2 regions of the Bradyrhizobium sp. CB82 genome follow, and region 1 is predicted to be linked to the other one. Evidence: riboswitches for the same ligand, from Rfam matches in the RefSeq annotation. Region 1 holds a riboswitch; the other holds the start of a gene.

Region 1 (7,892 bases):
ACAAACGCGGAACGCGTTTGCGCGGAGATCATGCGCACACGATAAACTAAAGCGCGTCGCGCTCGCTGGTCGGAGCCGGATCATGCAGGGAATGCGCATCGTTGTGCAGGAGAGCCGCAAGCTGATGCAGCTGCGTATCGCGAAAACCTTCGGCCTCGATCGCCTTCACCGTCGCGGTGACGTAGTCGCGGTTGGCGCCGGACTGGCCGTGGCCTTGCAACACATGGCGGTGCTGCTCGGCAAGCGACAGGCGTCCCGCATATTGCACGTGGCCGCGATCGACGACGTAGGCGAGCGCGCTGACACGTTGCCGCGCGTCGTTCTCCAGCCAAACCGAACGCATCACCTCGCGATAGACCGAGGTGACCTGCTCGCGCTCGCGCAAATAGGCGACGACCTCGGCACGGCTCTTCGCAGCGACGCGGAAGGCGATGCCGCGGCAGGCGCCGCCGCGGTCGAGCCCGAGCACGAGGCCCGGCTTCTCCGGCGTGCCGCGATGGACGAAGGAATAGACGCATAGAGCACGATGCTCGCCGACCAGGCGTGCCGGCACGCGCTCCTCGAATTCGAAGCCCGGCCGCCACATCAGCGAGCCATAGCCGAACACCCAGAGGTCGCCGGTGGTCGTCGTGACGGAGGGGAGGATGATCTCGGACATGTTTGGCATCGCTACCAGAGCCCGCCGCCCAGGCGAAGCGAATTCTCCACCTTTCGTCGCAAGCCAACCTCGCTTACATTTGCCATCATCTGGGGTCAAAGGGTCGCCGCATGTCCCATATGACCATTGCCGTTAAGCGGCGCTCCCGCTGGGGCCTTTTCATAGCGCCCGTCCTCCTCTTGATTCTCGCCGTCGCCTGGAGCGGCTTCTGGTTCTATGCTGCTTCCCAGGCCGAAGTGGCCGCCGACGCCTGGCGCGCCCAGGAGGCAAAGTCGGGCCGCATCTATGATTGCGCCAGGCGCTCGATCGCCGGTTTTCCGTTCCGCTTCGAGGCACGGTGCTCGGGTGCCAGCGTGTCGCTGGTCTCGCAAACCGCAAACAAGACGCCGTTCACGGCCAAGCTCGACAACATCCTTGTCGTCGCCCAGGTCTATGATCCCAAGCTCGTGATCGCCGAATTCACCGCGCCGGCGACGCTGACCGACGGCGTCACGCAGACCTCCTTCGTGGTGAACTGGAGCAAGGGTCGCAGCAGCGTGGTCGGCCTGCCGGCCGTGCCGGATCACGCCTCGATCGTGTTCGACGATCCCACCATCAATCGCGTCGACGGCTCGGTGCAGGTGCCGGTTGCGAAGGCCAAGCTGGTCGAGCTGCACGGACGCCTCGCGGAAGGGTCCTCGCGCGACAATCCCGTCATCGAAACCGTGCTCCAGATCGCGCAAGGCAGCATCCAGGGCGTGCATCCGCTGCTCGCCGAGCCGTTCGAGGCGGATGTGCGCTCGAAGATCACGGGGCTGAAGGATCTGACGCCCAAGCCGTGGCCGCAGCGTTTCCGTGAGCTCCAGGCTGCCGGCGGCCATATCGAGATCGTGCAGTCACGCATTCAGCAGGGCGAGATGATCGCGGTCGCCGCCGGCACGCTCGGGATCTCGGCGAACGGCCGCCTCGACGGCGAATTGCAGATGACGGTGACGGGCCTCGAGCGCGTGATCCCCGCGCTCGGTATCGACAAGATGCTGGAAGAGGGCGTGCCGCAAGCAACGCTGGACCGCGTCGCGCCGGGGGTGAAATCGCAGGACCTCAACAACCTCTTCGGCGCGCTCGACCGCGCCATCCCGGGCCTCGGCAAGGTGGTGAAGCAGAACGCCAATGCCGGCGTCGCCGCCGGCATCAATGCGCTCGGCACCGAAAGCACGCTGGAAGGCAAGAAGGCGCGCAGCTTCCCGCTGCGCTTCGTCGATGGTGCCGTGATGCTCGGCACGCTGAAGGTCGCGCAGCTCCCGCCGCTGTATTAGTCATCTGAGAGCCGCCGGCGACGACTTTGAACCTCACCCTGAGGAGCCGCGCTTGCGCGGCGTCTCGAAGGGCGAGGCCACCAGCGGGGCCTTCATCCTTCGAGACGCGCGTTCCGGGCTCCTCAGGATGATGGGTGACGCCGCGGCCGACGAAGCTACTGCTTCGTCAGCGGCGGATGCGGCCGGCCGAAGTCCGGCGCTGCCGAATCCTGGCCGATCTCGACGATGCCGCGGCGGATGGCGCGAGTGCGGGTGAAGTGGTCGAACAGGGCTTCACCGTCGCCGCGGCGGATCGCGCGGGTGAGCTTGGCGAGATCCTCGTTGAAGGTGCCGAGCATCTCGAGCACGGCCTCCTTGTTGGCGAGGAACACGTCGCGCCACATCGTCGGATCGGACGCCGCGATGCGGGTGAAATCGCGAAAGCCGCCGGCGGAGAACTTGATCACCTCGGATTCCGTCACCTGTTGCAGCTCGTCGGCCGTGCCGACGATGGTGTAGGCGATCAGATGCGGCAGATGGCTGGTGATCGCGAGCACGAGATCATGATGATCCGGCGTCATGATCTCGACCTTGGCGCCGAGCGCGGCCCAGAACGCGCGCAAGCGATCGACGGCGGCGGTATCGGTGCCTTCCGGTGGCGTGAGGATGCACCAGCGATTGATGAACAGCTCGGCGAAGCCGGAATCCGGGCCCGAATGCTCGGTGCCCGCTACCGGATGCGCGGGCACAAAGTGAATGCCCTGCGGCAGATGCGGCGCCATGTCCCTGACGATCGCGCCCTTCACCGAGCCGACGTCGGAGATGATTGCGCCGGGCTTCAGATGGGCTGATATCTCCTGCGCCACGGGGCCGCAGGCGCCCACGGGTATGCAGAGGATGACGAGATCGGCATCCCTGACGGCCTCGATATTGCTCGCGACCACGTGATCGACGATGCCGAGCTCGGCGACGCGCGCCCGCGTCTTTTCGGAGCGCGCGGTGGTGACGATTTCGTTGGCGAGGCCCTGAAGCTTCGCGGCACGCGCGATCGAGCCGCCGATCAGGCCGAAGCCGATCAGGGCAACGCGTTGGAAGTGCGGGGCGACGCTCATTTGCGCCCCATGAAGTCGCGCAGGCCTTCGACGACGAGGCGATTGGCTTCCTCGGTGCCGATGGTCATGCGCAGTGCATGGGGCAGGCCGTAGTTCTTCAGCGCGCGCAGCACCAGTCCCCGCTTGGTGAGGAAGGCATCCGCCTCATCAGAGGTCTTGCCCTTATCGGTCGGGAAATGGATCAGCACGAAATTCGCAACGCTCGGCGTCACTTTCAGCCCGAGCTTGCCGATCTCGTCGGTCAGCCAGTTGCGCCAGGTCTCGGTGAACTGCTTCGACATCTGCTGATGCGCGGTGTCCTCGATCGCGGCGACCGCGGCATACATCGCCGGCGTCGAGACGTTGAACGGGCCGCGGATGCGGTTGACCGCATCGATGATGTGCGCAGGACCGAACATCCAGCCGACGCGCAGCGCGGCGAGGCCATGAATCTTGGAGAAAGTGTGGGTCACGACCGTGTTCTCGGTGGTCGCGACCAGTTCGATCCCCATTTCGTAGTCGTTGCGCGACACGTAGTCGCAATAGGCGGCGTCGAGCACGAGCAGCACGTGCGACGGCAGGCCGGCGCGCAGGCGCTTGACCTCGTCGAACGGCAGATAGGTGCCGGTCGGGTTGTTGGGGTTGGCGAGCCAGACAAGCTTGGTACGCGGCGTCACCGCCTTCAGGATGGCATCGACGTCCGCGGTGAAGTTCGCCTCCGCGGCCACGATGTTCCTGGCACCGTTCGCCATGGTCGCGATCGGGTACACCAGGAAGCCGTGGGCGGTGGAAATCGCCTCATCACCCTGGCTGAGATAGGTGTGTGCGAGCAGATTGAGGATCTCGTCCGAGCCGGCGCCGCAGATGATGCGGTCGGGATCGAGGCCAAACGTGCGGCCGATCGCTTCGCGCAGCACGCGCGAGGTGCCTTCCGGATAGTCCTCCAGATGTGTTGCCACGTGCGTGAAGGCCTCGATCGCCTTGGGCGAGGGCCCGAACGGCGTCTCGTTCGCCGACAGCTTGAACACCTTGCGGCCCGGCTCCGGCACCGGGCTCTTGCCGGGCGTGTAGGGCGCAATATCGAGAATGCCGGGATTCGGCACGGGGCGGGACATCTTGGACTCCGGATTGGCGGGACGGCTCGAAATCCTAAGATCTCGTCCCGGTCGGGGGCACCGTATAGCGCGTTGCGTGGCTGCCGACGAGAGCCGTCGAGCGGACCGAGGCCCCCGCATCGATCAGGGCTGCCTTGATCTTGTCGAGGCTGATCGCAGACGTCACCGAGATCAGCAGCGCCGCGCCGTCGAAGGCGGTATCGGGCACCGCCACGATTTCGGCGAGCGGAGACAGCGCGCGGGCGATCTCGGCGTTCCAGCCGGAGACGCGCACGCTGAAGGTCTCGACCTCAGTCACCATGGCGCTATCGGCGACGCGCGAGACCACGAAGACGGGAAGCGCGGCCGGATGATCGGCACGCTCGACGAAGGGCAATCGGGCAATGATTTTCGGCGCGTCCGTCTCCTCGAGCAACAGCCACCACGGCGTGCGGCTCGAGGTCGCCGAGACCAGCGCCAGATCGCCCTTGGACCTCGCGACGGCTTCGACAGCCGCCTGCGCGCTGAAATGCGCGACGTAGGGGACGGTGAAGCCGAAATGGAAGCGCACGGAATCGCGCATCGCGGGCTCGCTGACGGAGATGTCGGCGTGCACCGAGAACGGCGCCTGCACGTAGGTGAATGTCGCGATGATGACGCGCCAGATACTCTCGACCGTGTCGAGCGGCAGGATGCCGCGATGACGCTCGACGAGGCGCTTCATCATATCGGCCTCGCGCGCGGGCCGGAACGCCGAGCCGACCTCCTGCGTCTGCTTGGCCTGAATCAGGCGATCGATGATGTCGCCGCGCTGCATCAGCAGGCGATGCACCTGCTCGTCGATCGCATCGATCTCCTTGCGTAATTCCTGGAGCGTTGGTGGCGCGGGCGGACGCTGGGACATAGCTGTCGGTCTGTCAGGGGCTCATGAAAGGCGGATCGGCTGAGTCGGATCCGCAGGCGCTATGGCTCTTGATTAGGCAGGATGGGCGCCGAAAGCAAAGAGAATTGACGGTCATTTCGCCTGACTTCGCGAGGCTCCCTTTGGTTAATCGGTACCTCGGCTTGACGAAAACCGCGCCAGCAACTAGTTTTTGCGTGTTCCGTGGTCATTTGAGCCGGCCGGCTTGCAGCCACGTTAAAAAACTCGCTAAACAGGCCGGGGACGCATCCGATCCCGGCCGAACCTATCGTTCAGGCCGGGTTTTTCATGGCCTGATGTCAGCGGCGGCTCGCAAGGGCTGATCGCAAACGAGGTCGATGGTCAGATGGTTGGCGTCACGTCAGTACCGAGCCCCGCGATCGCCGAAGAGCGCTCGCACGAGGCGGATCATCCGAGTTCGCAGGTTGCGTATTTCGGTGCCGAGCAGCCGTTGCCGCTCGATTGCGGCATCGACCTCAGCCCGTTCCAGATCGCCTACCAGACCTATGGCGAGCTCAATGCGGACCGCTCCAACGCGATTCTGATCTGCCATGCGCTGACCGGCGATCAGCATGTCGCGAACGTGCACCCTGTCACCGGCAAGCCCGGATGGTGGGAGACCTTGGTCGGTCCCGGCCGCCCCCTTGATCCTCAACACTACTTCATCATCTGCGCCAACGTGATCGGCGGCTGCATGGGCTCGACGGGGCCCGCCTCGCTCAATCCGGCGACCGGCAAGGTGTGGGGCCTTGATTTCCCGATCATCACGATCCCCGACATGGTGCGCGCGCAGGCGATGCTGATCGATCGCCTCGGCATCGACACGCTGTTTGCCGTGGTCGGCGGCTCGATGGGCGGCATGCAGGTGCTACAATGGACCGCGGCCTATCCTGAGCGCGTGTTCTCCGCGCTCGCGATCGCCTGCTCGACGCGGCACTCTGCGCAGAACATCGCCTTCCACGAGCTTGGCCGCCAGGCGGTCATGGCCGATCCCGACTGGCACAACGGCCGCTACACCGATCACGGCATCCATCCGCATCGCGGGCTCGCGGTGGCGCGGATGGCCGCGCACATCACCTACCTCTCGGATGCAGCGCTGCACCGCAAGTTCGGCCGGCGCATGCAGGACCGCGAACTACCGACGTTCTCGTTCGATGCGGACTTCCAGGTCGAGAGCTATCTGCGCTACCAGGGCTCGTCCTTCGTCGAGCGTTTCGATGCCAACAGCTATCTCTATCTGACGCGGGCGATGGACTATTTCGACATCGCCGGCGACCATGACGGCGTGCTGGCGAAGGCGTTTGCCGGCGTCAAGACACGCTTCTGCGTGGTGTCCTTCACCAGCGACTGGCTGTTCCCGACCTCGGAATCGCGCGCGCTGGTGCACGCGCTGAACGCGTCGAGCGCGCGGGTGTCGTTCGCCGAGATCGAGACCGATCGCGGCCATGACGCCTTCCTGCTCGACGTTCCCGAATTCTTCGATATCTCCCGCGCCTTCCTGCAATCCGCGGGGAAGGCGCGCGGCCTCAACGGCGAGGGTGGCTAGCGATGTCTGTGCAAGAAGTGCTGCCGCTCGAGGGTCTTGCGGCTGAACAGGAAGGTCACTACCGCTCCGATCATCTGCTGGTCGCGGAAATGGTCAGGCGCGGCTCGAAGGTGCTCGACGTCGGCTGTGGTGACGGCGATCTGTTGCAGCTCCTGGAAAACCGAGGCATCGACGGCCGCGGCATCGAGCTGTCGCGCGAAGGCGTCAACCGCTGCGTCGCCAAGGGGCTCGCGGTCGTGCAGGGCGACGCCGACACCGACCTCATCAACTATCCCGACGACGCCTTCGACTACGTCATCCTGTCGCAGACGCTTCAGGCGACGCGGCAGCCGAAGGTGGTGCTGGAAAACCTGCTGCGCATCGGCCACCGCGCGATCGTATCTTTCCCCAACTTCGGCTACTGGAAGATGCGGTTGCAACTCCTGATCGGCGGCCACATGCCGCGTACGGAGAACCTGCCGGCAACCTGGTATGACACCGCCAACATCCATTTCTGCACCATCAAGGATTTCGTCCAGCTCTGTGACGAGATCGGCGTGAAAATGGAGCGCGCCGAGGCGCTCGATCTCTATGGCCGCCCGCTGCGCCTGCGGCTGCCGTGGTGGGTGTGGAATCTGTTCGGCGAGCAGGGGGTGTTTCTGCTGAGCCGCGGACAGGCGAAGTAACCACCGTCATTGCGAGGAGCGAAGCGACGAAGCAATCCAGAGTCTATCCGCGGAGGGATTCTGGATTGCTTCGCTGCGCTCGCAATGACGACGTTGTTGGACGGGCTTGTCGCACGCTCAACCGTCATCGCCCGGCTTGACCGGGCGATCCAGTATTCCAGAGACGGCAGTCGTATGCGGATAGGCTGCGGCGTACTGGATGCCCCGCTTTCGCGGGGCATGACAACGGAGGAGGTGGCTATGAACTCGTAGGCACCGACCTCGGATCGCGCACTGGCCATCGCCCGGCTTCCACGAGCGTGATGAACCGCTCCACCGTCGCATTGAACAGCGCGGGCTCCTCGAGATTGAGCACGTGGCCGGACTTCGGAAACATCGCGAGGCCCGCGGCCGGTAAATGCCTCTTCAGGAACAGGCTTGGCGCGACGCATGGGTCGTCCTCGTCGCCGCAGATGATCAGCGCCGGCGTCGCCACGTGTTTGATCGCCTCCGTCATGGTGTAGATCGAGGGACGGCCGCCCTGGAAGCCGCGCATGGTGTTGGCCGAGCCCCTGGAATCGTGCCGCGCGAGTGCGGCATAGAAATCGGCGTGGCCGCGCGGGTCTTTGACCAGGAAGGGAATGCGGCTCGGCGCCTCGCGCG
Region 2 (7,892 bases), 2.0 Mb from region 1:
GAGGCCGAAGGTGATGCCGATCAGGAGCGCATGCGCGGCGAGCGTTCCGGCACGCTCGCGATCGCCCGCACCCAGCGCACGCGCGATCGCGGAAGCCACGGCGCCGCCCATGGCGCCGCCGGACATCGTCATCATCAGGATCACGCAGGGAAACACCAGCGCCATCGCGGCGAGCGATTCCACGCCGAGGCGACCGATATAGGAGGTTTCCGCGATCACCACGCAGGTGCCCGCCGACAGCCCGATCACGTTCGGCCAGGCGAGCCCGAGCAGCGTGCGCAGGATCGGCCCGTCGACCAGCGCGCTGCGCGGCGCGCCAACCTTGACCGGTCGCGATGGCGGCGGCTTGGGACGCTCCTCCTGATCGACCGGAATCTCGGCAACGCCGACGTCGGACATTTCCTCTCCGATAAAGACTTTTGAAGAGCGCTAGGGCGATCGGGCCGGAGCGTCTGTCAACATGATCACGTTCAAGGTCAATTGACTGATGCACGCCCTGGACGAACGCGATGAACGGCTCGTGTTAGCACGCCACGGGCCGATTCCTCCTGCGTCCGGTGCAATCGTGCCCTGCGGCAGCGCATTCAGAAGGTCGAAGCTGCTTCCCGCAAGCGGGGCGAGGTGGAGTGCGTGGACCCAAGCTTCGTCAACAGATGCTCCACACCAGCGGCGGCTTGCCGCCTGCACCCGGTTGCAGCCTGACATCGATATGCCGCCCGCACCCGGCCGCAAGCCCTTCGAACAGCCCCTCCAACACTTTTGCGCAGGCGCGGTGATAGTCGGCGACGTCTTCCATCAGCTTCCAGCCTTGCTGGCAAATCTCGAACGCGCCTTCGGACCTCGTCGTCTCGACCGCATCGTCCTGTGCCGCGAGTAGCGCGTTCAGGAGCGAGGCAAACTCTGTCGCGCCGCCGCGGCTCATTCCCAGCGCCGCCGCAACCTCGTCAAAATACTGCATGCCGATCAGCTTGCCCGTGAGATGCAGAAGATATCCGCCATCCTCGGGTCCGAACAATTGCACCATCACGGGCGCGGCGGTGCGGACATATTCCATCGCGTAGTTGCGATAGGCCTTTTCCAGCCGCGGTCTTGGCCAGCTTGCAACCGGCAGCGCCGGCGCGCTGTTCGCATCGAATGGTGGTGCGTCGAGATGGCGCGCGAACGCCAGTCCCTCGCGCAATTCCGCATCACGAACTTCGCGGCGGCGACGCAGCCTTGGCCGCGCGCTCGCGCTCGACCCGCTCGGTCACGTCGCGCGCCATCGCCACCGATCCCTGCACGGCACCGCCGGCATCCCGCACCAGCGCAAACGTCATCTCGATGTAAAGCTTGCGTCCGCTCTTGTGCAGCGCGCGGGTCAGCGTGGGCCGGCCGGCAAGCTTCATCGTCCCGCTCGACATCGCTGCCTCAAAGCCCTTCCAGTGCGCGGCGCGCAAATGCTCGGGAATGATCAGGTCGAGGTTCTGGCCGAGCGCCTCCTGCGCGGAGAAACCGAACAGGGCGCAGGATGCACGATTCCATCGGACGATCGTGCCGGCCCGATCCGAAGAGATCAGCGCATCTGCGGCATCGTCGAGGATTCGTGCGTCGAGCTCGGGGTGTTCACTCATGTCCGCCTCCGCTCGCGAAGAGTATCACACATCGAGGTGTCATCGCCCGACTTGATCGGGCGATCCAGGTACTCCCAGATGTTCGTGCCAGAGCCGAAATGCCGCGGCGTACTATTCCCTGCTTTCGCGGGGATTGACAGCGGAGTTTGTGGCTACACCCGGAAATGCTTGCTCAGCTTCAGGCCCTGCGCCTGGTAGTTGGAGCCGATGCGCTGGCCGTACATCGCATCGGGCCGCGCCAGCATCTTCTCGTAGACGAGGCGGCCGACGATCTGGCCATGCTCGAGGATGAAAGGCACTTCGCGCGAGCGCACTTCGAGCACCGCGCGGGCGCCCTGCCCACCGGCACCGGCATAGCCGAAGCCGGGATCGAAGAAGCCGGCATAGTGCACGCGGAATTCGCCGACGAGCGGATCGAACGGCACCATCTCCGCGGCGTAGTCCGGCGGCACCTGCACGGCCTCTTTCGACGCGAGGATATAGAACTCGCCGGGATCGAGAATCAGGCTGCCGTCCGGACGCGCCGAGATCGGCTCCCAAAAATCCTCGACCGCGTAGCCGGCGCGGCGATCGACATCGACGACGCCGGTGTGGCGCTTGGCACGATAGCCGACGAAGCCGCCGCCCTTCTCACCGGAGAGATCGACGGAGACGGCGACGCCGCCGGTGAGATCGGCCTCGTCGATGTCGATGAGGCGCTCGGCCGCATGCAGTGCCTCGAGCTCGTCAATGTTGAGGATGGCATCGCCGGTGCGAAAGCGCACCTGCGAGAGCCGCGACCCCTCGCTCACCAGCACCGGAAACGTTTTTGGGCTGATCTCGGCATAGAGCGGGCCATGATAGCCGGCGCCGATCATGTCGAAGCGCCGCGTGCCGTCGGCGATCACGCGAGTGAAGACATCGAGCCGGCCGGTCGAGCTTTTCGGATTGGCGGCCGCGACGATCTCCGGCGGCAGCGCGAGGCTCTCGAGCAGCGGCACGATGTAGACGCAGTTGGTCTCCAGCACCGCGCCGTCGGTGAGGCTGAACTCGTGCAGCTTCAACTCGTCGATGCGCTCGGCGACGGTGGCGCCGGGTCCGGGCAGGAAGCTCGCGCGCACGCGGTAGGCGATGTCGCCGAGGCGCAAATCGAGGCTGGCCGGCTGGATCTGGGCCTCGACGAAGTCGTAGGCGGGCAGGATGAGCCCGCCATCCGCCATCGCCGCGATCATGCGGTCGGGCAGGATACCATTGGCGTCGGCGGCGACCGTGAACGTCAACCGGTGGTCCTCATCTCGGGTCAAACGCATCCAAAAATGCGGAAAAACGAACCTTTTATCGCTATCCGATGGATGCCTTGACGAAAAGGGCATGGCGGAATATGAGCATGACTTATCCCGTGGTGATTTGAGCCGGCCGGCTTGCAGCCACGTTAAATAAATCGCTAAACAGGCCGGGGACCCATGTGATCCCGGCCAGTGGAGATATCCAGGCCGGTTTTTTTGTGACCATTTAGGTGGTCACATTGGAGGTCCTATGTCGAAGTCCCCGGCGTCCGCCGCACAATACCGTCCCGAAACCCGGCTGGTCCATTCCGGTACCCTGCGCTCGCAATATGGCGAGACGTCCGAGGCGCTGTTCCTCACGCAGGGTTACGTTTACGCGAGCGCCGAGGAGTGCGAGGCGCGGTTCAAGGGCGAGGACCCCGGCTTCATCTATTCGCGCTACTCCAACCCGACGATCGCAATGTTCGAGCAGCGCATGATCGAGCTCGAGGGCGCCGAGGCCGCCCGCTCGGCGGCGACCGGCATGGCCGCGGTGACGACGGCGATCCTGGCGCCCTTGAAGGCCGGTGATCACGTGGTGGCGTCGCGGGCGCTGTTCGGCTCGTGCCTCTACGTGGTGCAGGATCTGTTGCCGCGCTACGGCATCCAGACCACGCTGGTCGACGGCCTCGATCTCGATCAGTGGCAGCGCGCGGTCAAGCCCAACACCAAGACGTTCTTCCTGGAGAGCCCGACCAATCCGACGCTCGACGTGCTCGACATTCCCGCCATCGCCGAGATCGCCCACAAGGGCGGCGCGCGGCTCGTCGTCGACAACGTGTTCGCGACGCCGATCTGGCAGAGCCCGCTGGCGCTAGGCGCCGACGTCGTCGTCTATTCCGCGACCAAGCATATCGACGGCCAGGGCCGGTGTCTCGGCGGCATCATCCTGTCGTCGGAAGCGTTCATCGCCGAGCACATCCATAACTTCATGCGCCAGACCGGGCCGTCGATCTCGCCGTTCAACGCCTGGGTCTTGCTCAAGGGGCTGGAGACGCTTGGCGTGCGCGTGCGTGCGCAGACCGACACGGCAGCCCGCGTCGCCGAAGTGCTCGCGAGCCATCCCAAAATCTCGCGGCTGATCTTTCCCGGCCGCGCCGATCATCCGCAGGCGGCGCTGGTGAAGAAGCAGATGCGCGGCGGCTCGACGCTGGTCGGCTTCGAGGTCAAGGGCGGCAAGCAGGCGGCGTTCCGCGTGCTCAATGCGCTGAGGCTCGCCAAGATTTCCAACAATCTCGGCGACGCCAAGAGCCTGGTGACACACCCGGCCACCACGACGCATCAGCGCCTGAAGCCGGAAGACCGCGCCGCGCTCGGCATCAGCGAGGGCTTCATCCGCTTCTCCGCGGGGCTCGAGCACGCGGACGATCTGATCGAGGATCTCACCGCTGCGCTGGAGAAGGCGTGAGGCCTGTGTTGAACCGTAGGATGGGCAAAGCCACCGGGTCGCGCGAACGCGCGCCCGATGACAGGCTCCGCGTGCCCACCACTTCTGCCGACGTTCTGGCTAGATGAGTGGTGGACACGGCCCTAACGCGCCTTTGCTCACCTGCCAGAGGTACGACGGCTCACATCGGCCGGTACCTCCGCACGTCGGCAGGCACGTTGACGCCGAGCTTGATCTGGCCGACGGAGCGGATGATGTCGTCGCCGAGGAGCTGCGCGAAGCAGGCGTAACCCCAATCATTCATGTGCAGGCCGTCGGAGATCACGAAACTCTCGACCGGAATGGCCTGCTTCTCGTGCCAGTCGCGCATCACCTCGAAGCGCGGGAAGATACCGACGTGACGGAGCTCGGCGACGCGGCCGAGCAGCTTCACCATCTTGCCGGCGCTTTCGGGGCGCTCGGTGACGCGCGGCGAATATTGCGGATCGACCAGCACGATGTCGGCATCGCCGGCCGCCTGGATGCGTGTGATGCCGTCTTCGACGAGCTTGGCTGTGTCGCCCGGATCGAGGTTGCGCAGCACCGCGTTGGTTCCGACCTGCCAGATCACGAGATCCGGATGCACGTCGATCACCTCCTTCTGGAGGCGCTTCATCATTTCGGGCGCGTCCTCGCCGCCGACACCTGCGTTGATGACGGTGATGTCAGCGGTCGGATATTGCCGGCGAAGCTGCGCGGTGAGACGGTTGGGATAGTTGAAATCGGGCGAGCTCGCACCGAAGCCCGCCGTCGACGACGATCCGAATGCGACGATCACGACCGGCTTGCCGGCGACCAGCTTGCTCGCGACATGCGGCAGCGAGCCCATCGATTTCGCGCCGCCCTTGGGCGGCAGGCACGGCACGCGGCTAAAGATGTCGCCGGCCGATTTGGCGACCTGCTTGACCTTGTCGATGGCCCGCGCGGTGAGGCCGCGCTGCCCGGGAGATTCTTGCTGGCTGGTCGCGGTGGTCGTGGTCGGCGGCGCGGGCGCCGGATTAGCGGCCTGCGGGGCCGTCGGCGCGGCAGCCACGGCCTGCGCGCGGGCGGGCGACAGCGATGCAGGGATCAGCAGCGCGACCGCTACGGGCGCAGCCAAACATGCCGTCAGGCCAAAAGGGCGGAAAGAACTCATTTACGCTAAACCTCAGTTTTGCTGCTGGGCCGGACCAAGATGGGCGGCATCGACGACGAACTGCGCCAGCGCCCGGCCAAGGCAATCATGGACCTGTTTCGCCAACTCCGGTCCGCGCGCCGGATTGAAGAGGTCGAACTGACCCTGGTCATTCCATTGACGCATGATCGCGAAACGGTCGAACAGCGGGATATCATGCTCCTGCGCCACCACGCGCATGTTATCGAGATAGGGCGGCACCGAGATCATGGTTTCGGTCCGCGGGCTATACTGCAAGTTCATCAATATAACGTCGGCCCCCGCATTTTGCAGTGCAGTAACGCCACCCGTGACGGCACCGCGGAACTCATCGGGATCAATGGATCGGATAGCATCCACGGTCCCGGTCTGCCAGATGACCAAAGTAGGCTTTTTCGCTTCCATAAGCTTAACGAAGGTGATTGCGGCCTCTTCAGCCGTCTTCTTGCTCTGTAGTTCTACGGAGACGTGGACCGCTTCCGATCGCAGCTTCTCCTTCAAGCTCGCCTGAAGACGGGCCGGATAGGAACTCTCTTCCGACGACGGGATGGTGGTCGACCGGCTGCCGATGACCAGGATTTCGAACGGTTTTTCGCTCTTGACGGCCTCGGCGACCTTCGGGAGCCGGCTTTCGGTGGCGAGCAGGTAGGAGGGCACCTCACAGGCGGCAGGCCCTGCGGGAGCAGCAGGCGCAGCATTATCCTCCGCGCGCGCGGATGGCGCGGCGAGAGCACCGCACAGCAGGATCAGGCTCAGGAGAACCTTCGCCTTCATCAGCCCCCTCCCGCCAGATCGGCGTTGCCGACGGCGTTTTTGGTTTTCGAACCGCTCTTGTCGGCTACTTGCTTGTACCACGAAATCACCCAGGCCATGGCCCACATGATCAGGATTCCGCAGAGGCTAATCAGCGCATGCATGCCGGGGCCGCCGGACACCTCGGCCAGGATGAAATGGCCCGCGAAGGCCAGGAACACGCCGAGGCAGAAGATCTCCAGCGAATGCTGCCCGCAGAGGATCAGCGGCCTCAGGAGGGACGATTTCAGGCCCGGCCAGTCCCGCGGCAGGAAGCGCACGGTGAGCGCGGCCAGCGCCAGGAAATGCGTGAAGCGCAACACGTCGAGATCGGTCTTGTCGATCGGATACATCCACTGCTCGATCCGCTTCGGCATGAAATGGGAGAGCTGTGGCAGGTACCAGGTCAGCGTCACGTAGAACGCCGCCAGCAGATAGGCGATCGAGATCCACATCGTCACGGGGGATGCCAGGATCCGCGACATGCGCCGCGCACCTCCGAGCGCACACCAGGCACCGAATACGAACAGCAATTGCCAGGCGAGCGGGTTGAAGGCCCAGAAGCCGTTCGGATAGGCCGAGAAATAGAGGTCGAACTCCCAGGTCACCACGTAGAGCACGACCGACAGGCCGAGCGTGAGATCCGGCTTCCATTTCATCAGCCAGAGGATCAGCGGCAAGGCCAGCATCAACACGATGTAGAGCGGCAGCACGTCCATGTTGACGGGCCGGAAGCGCAGCAGCAGCGCCTGCACGATGGTGACGTCGGGCTGCTTGAGGAAATCCATGATGCCCATCTCTTCCGTGTAGAGCGGGTTCTCGAAGCTGGTCGCGACGTAGGAGATTTCCGCGAGGAAGATCGTGAACAGGAAGACGTGAGCGACATAGATCTGCCAGACCCGGCGCAGGACGCGCGCGGTGGCGATGACGATGCCGGAGTCCAGCATCGCGCGGCCGTAGACGAAGGCCGCGGTGTAACCGGATATGAAGATGAAGATCTCGGTGGCGTCGCTGAAGCCATAGTTGCGGATGGTGAACCAGGTCAAAAGGTTGGGCGGCAGATGGTCGATGAAGATCAGCCACAACGCCAGCCCGCGGAACAGGTCGAGCCGGAGTTCACGCTCGCCGATGACGGGCAGTGTGACGGCGGGCGCCGCCGCGCGGAGCTTCGCCTCGACGGACTTCGCCTCCAGGGACTTCGCCTCCAGGGACTTGGCATCCGCGGTTCCGGCGATCGGCGATCCCGTCACTTGGTCGGCAATGGTCATCGGGCCAAAACCCTTGCGCAAATCGCAACGTTTGAGGAGTGTACCGGGCCGGTGGCCTGCTCGCAAAGAAACAGGATCACATTGGGGTGTAACTCGGTGCCAATTCGGGCGGCACGATGTCGCTGACACCACGGGCCGCGATTGGTTCCCGGCAAGGTTTTCGTTATGATGGCAACCATGTACCGTGCCGTGACCCGCCAGATCGAAGTGACCGTCGAGCCGAATTTTGTCCCGGAGCAGTCGTCAGCCGAGCGCTCGCGCTACTTCTGGTCCTACACCATCGTGATCACCAATTCCGGCGACGAGACCGTGCAGCTCAAGACGCGGCACTGGATCATC

What was found. A riboswitch is a leader RNA that binds a small molecule or an ion and turns the genes downstream of it on or off. The one in region 1 is predicted to bind S-adenosylmethionine.
Region 2: linked by a shared signal. The riboswitch ahead of QA640_RS41695 (O-succinylhomoserine sulfhydrylase) and the one ahead of QA640_RS07380 (homoserine O-acetyltransferase) in region 1 are both predicted to bind S-adenosylmethionine.

The regions. Positions count from the first base shown of each region.
Region 1 covers NZ_CP121650.1:1,530,015-1,537,906, forward strand. The annotation lists gene QA640_RS07355 (gamma-glutamylcyclotransferase) at 47-658, opposite strand; gene QA640_RS07360 (DUF2125 domain-containing protein) at 769-1,953, shown strand; gene QA640_RS07365 (prephenate/arogenate dehydrogenase family protein) at 2,109-3,044, opposite strand; gene hisC (histidinol-phosphate transaminase) at 3,041-4,138, opposite strand; gene QA640_RS07375 (chorismate mutase) at 4,173-5,021, opposite strand; SAM riboswitch at 5,213-5,292, shown strand; gene QA640_RS07380 (homoserine O-acetyltransferase) at 5,386-6,585, shown strand; gene metW (methionine biosynthesis protein MetW) at 6,588-7,250, shown strand; gene QA640_RS07390 (alpha/beta hydrolase) at 7,489-7,892, opposite strand, start outside.
Region 2 covers NZ_CP121650.1:8,793,547-8,801,438, forward strand. The annotation lists gene QA640_RS41675 (MATE family efflux transporter) at 1-399, opposite strand, end outside; partial or broken gene QA640_RS41680 (hypothetical protein) at 647-1,183, opposite strand; gene QA640_RS41685 (PAS domain S-box protein) at 1,188-1,610, opposite strand; gene QA640_RS41690 (2'-deoxycytidine 5'-triphosphate deaminase) at 1,763-2,869, opposite strand; SAM riboswitch at 2,979-3,058, shown strand; gene QA640_RS41695 (O-succinylhomoserine sulfhydrylase) at 3,126-4,322, shown strand; gene QA640_RS41700 (SGNH/GDSL hydrolase family protein) at 4,483-5,475, opposite strand; gene QA640_RS41705 (SGNH/GDSL hydrolase family protein) at 5,488-6,267, opposite strand; gene QA640_RS41710 (OpgC domain-containing protein) at 6,267-7,553, opposite strand; gene apaG (Co2+/Mg2+ efflux protein ApaG) at 7,731-7,892, shown strand, end outside.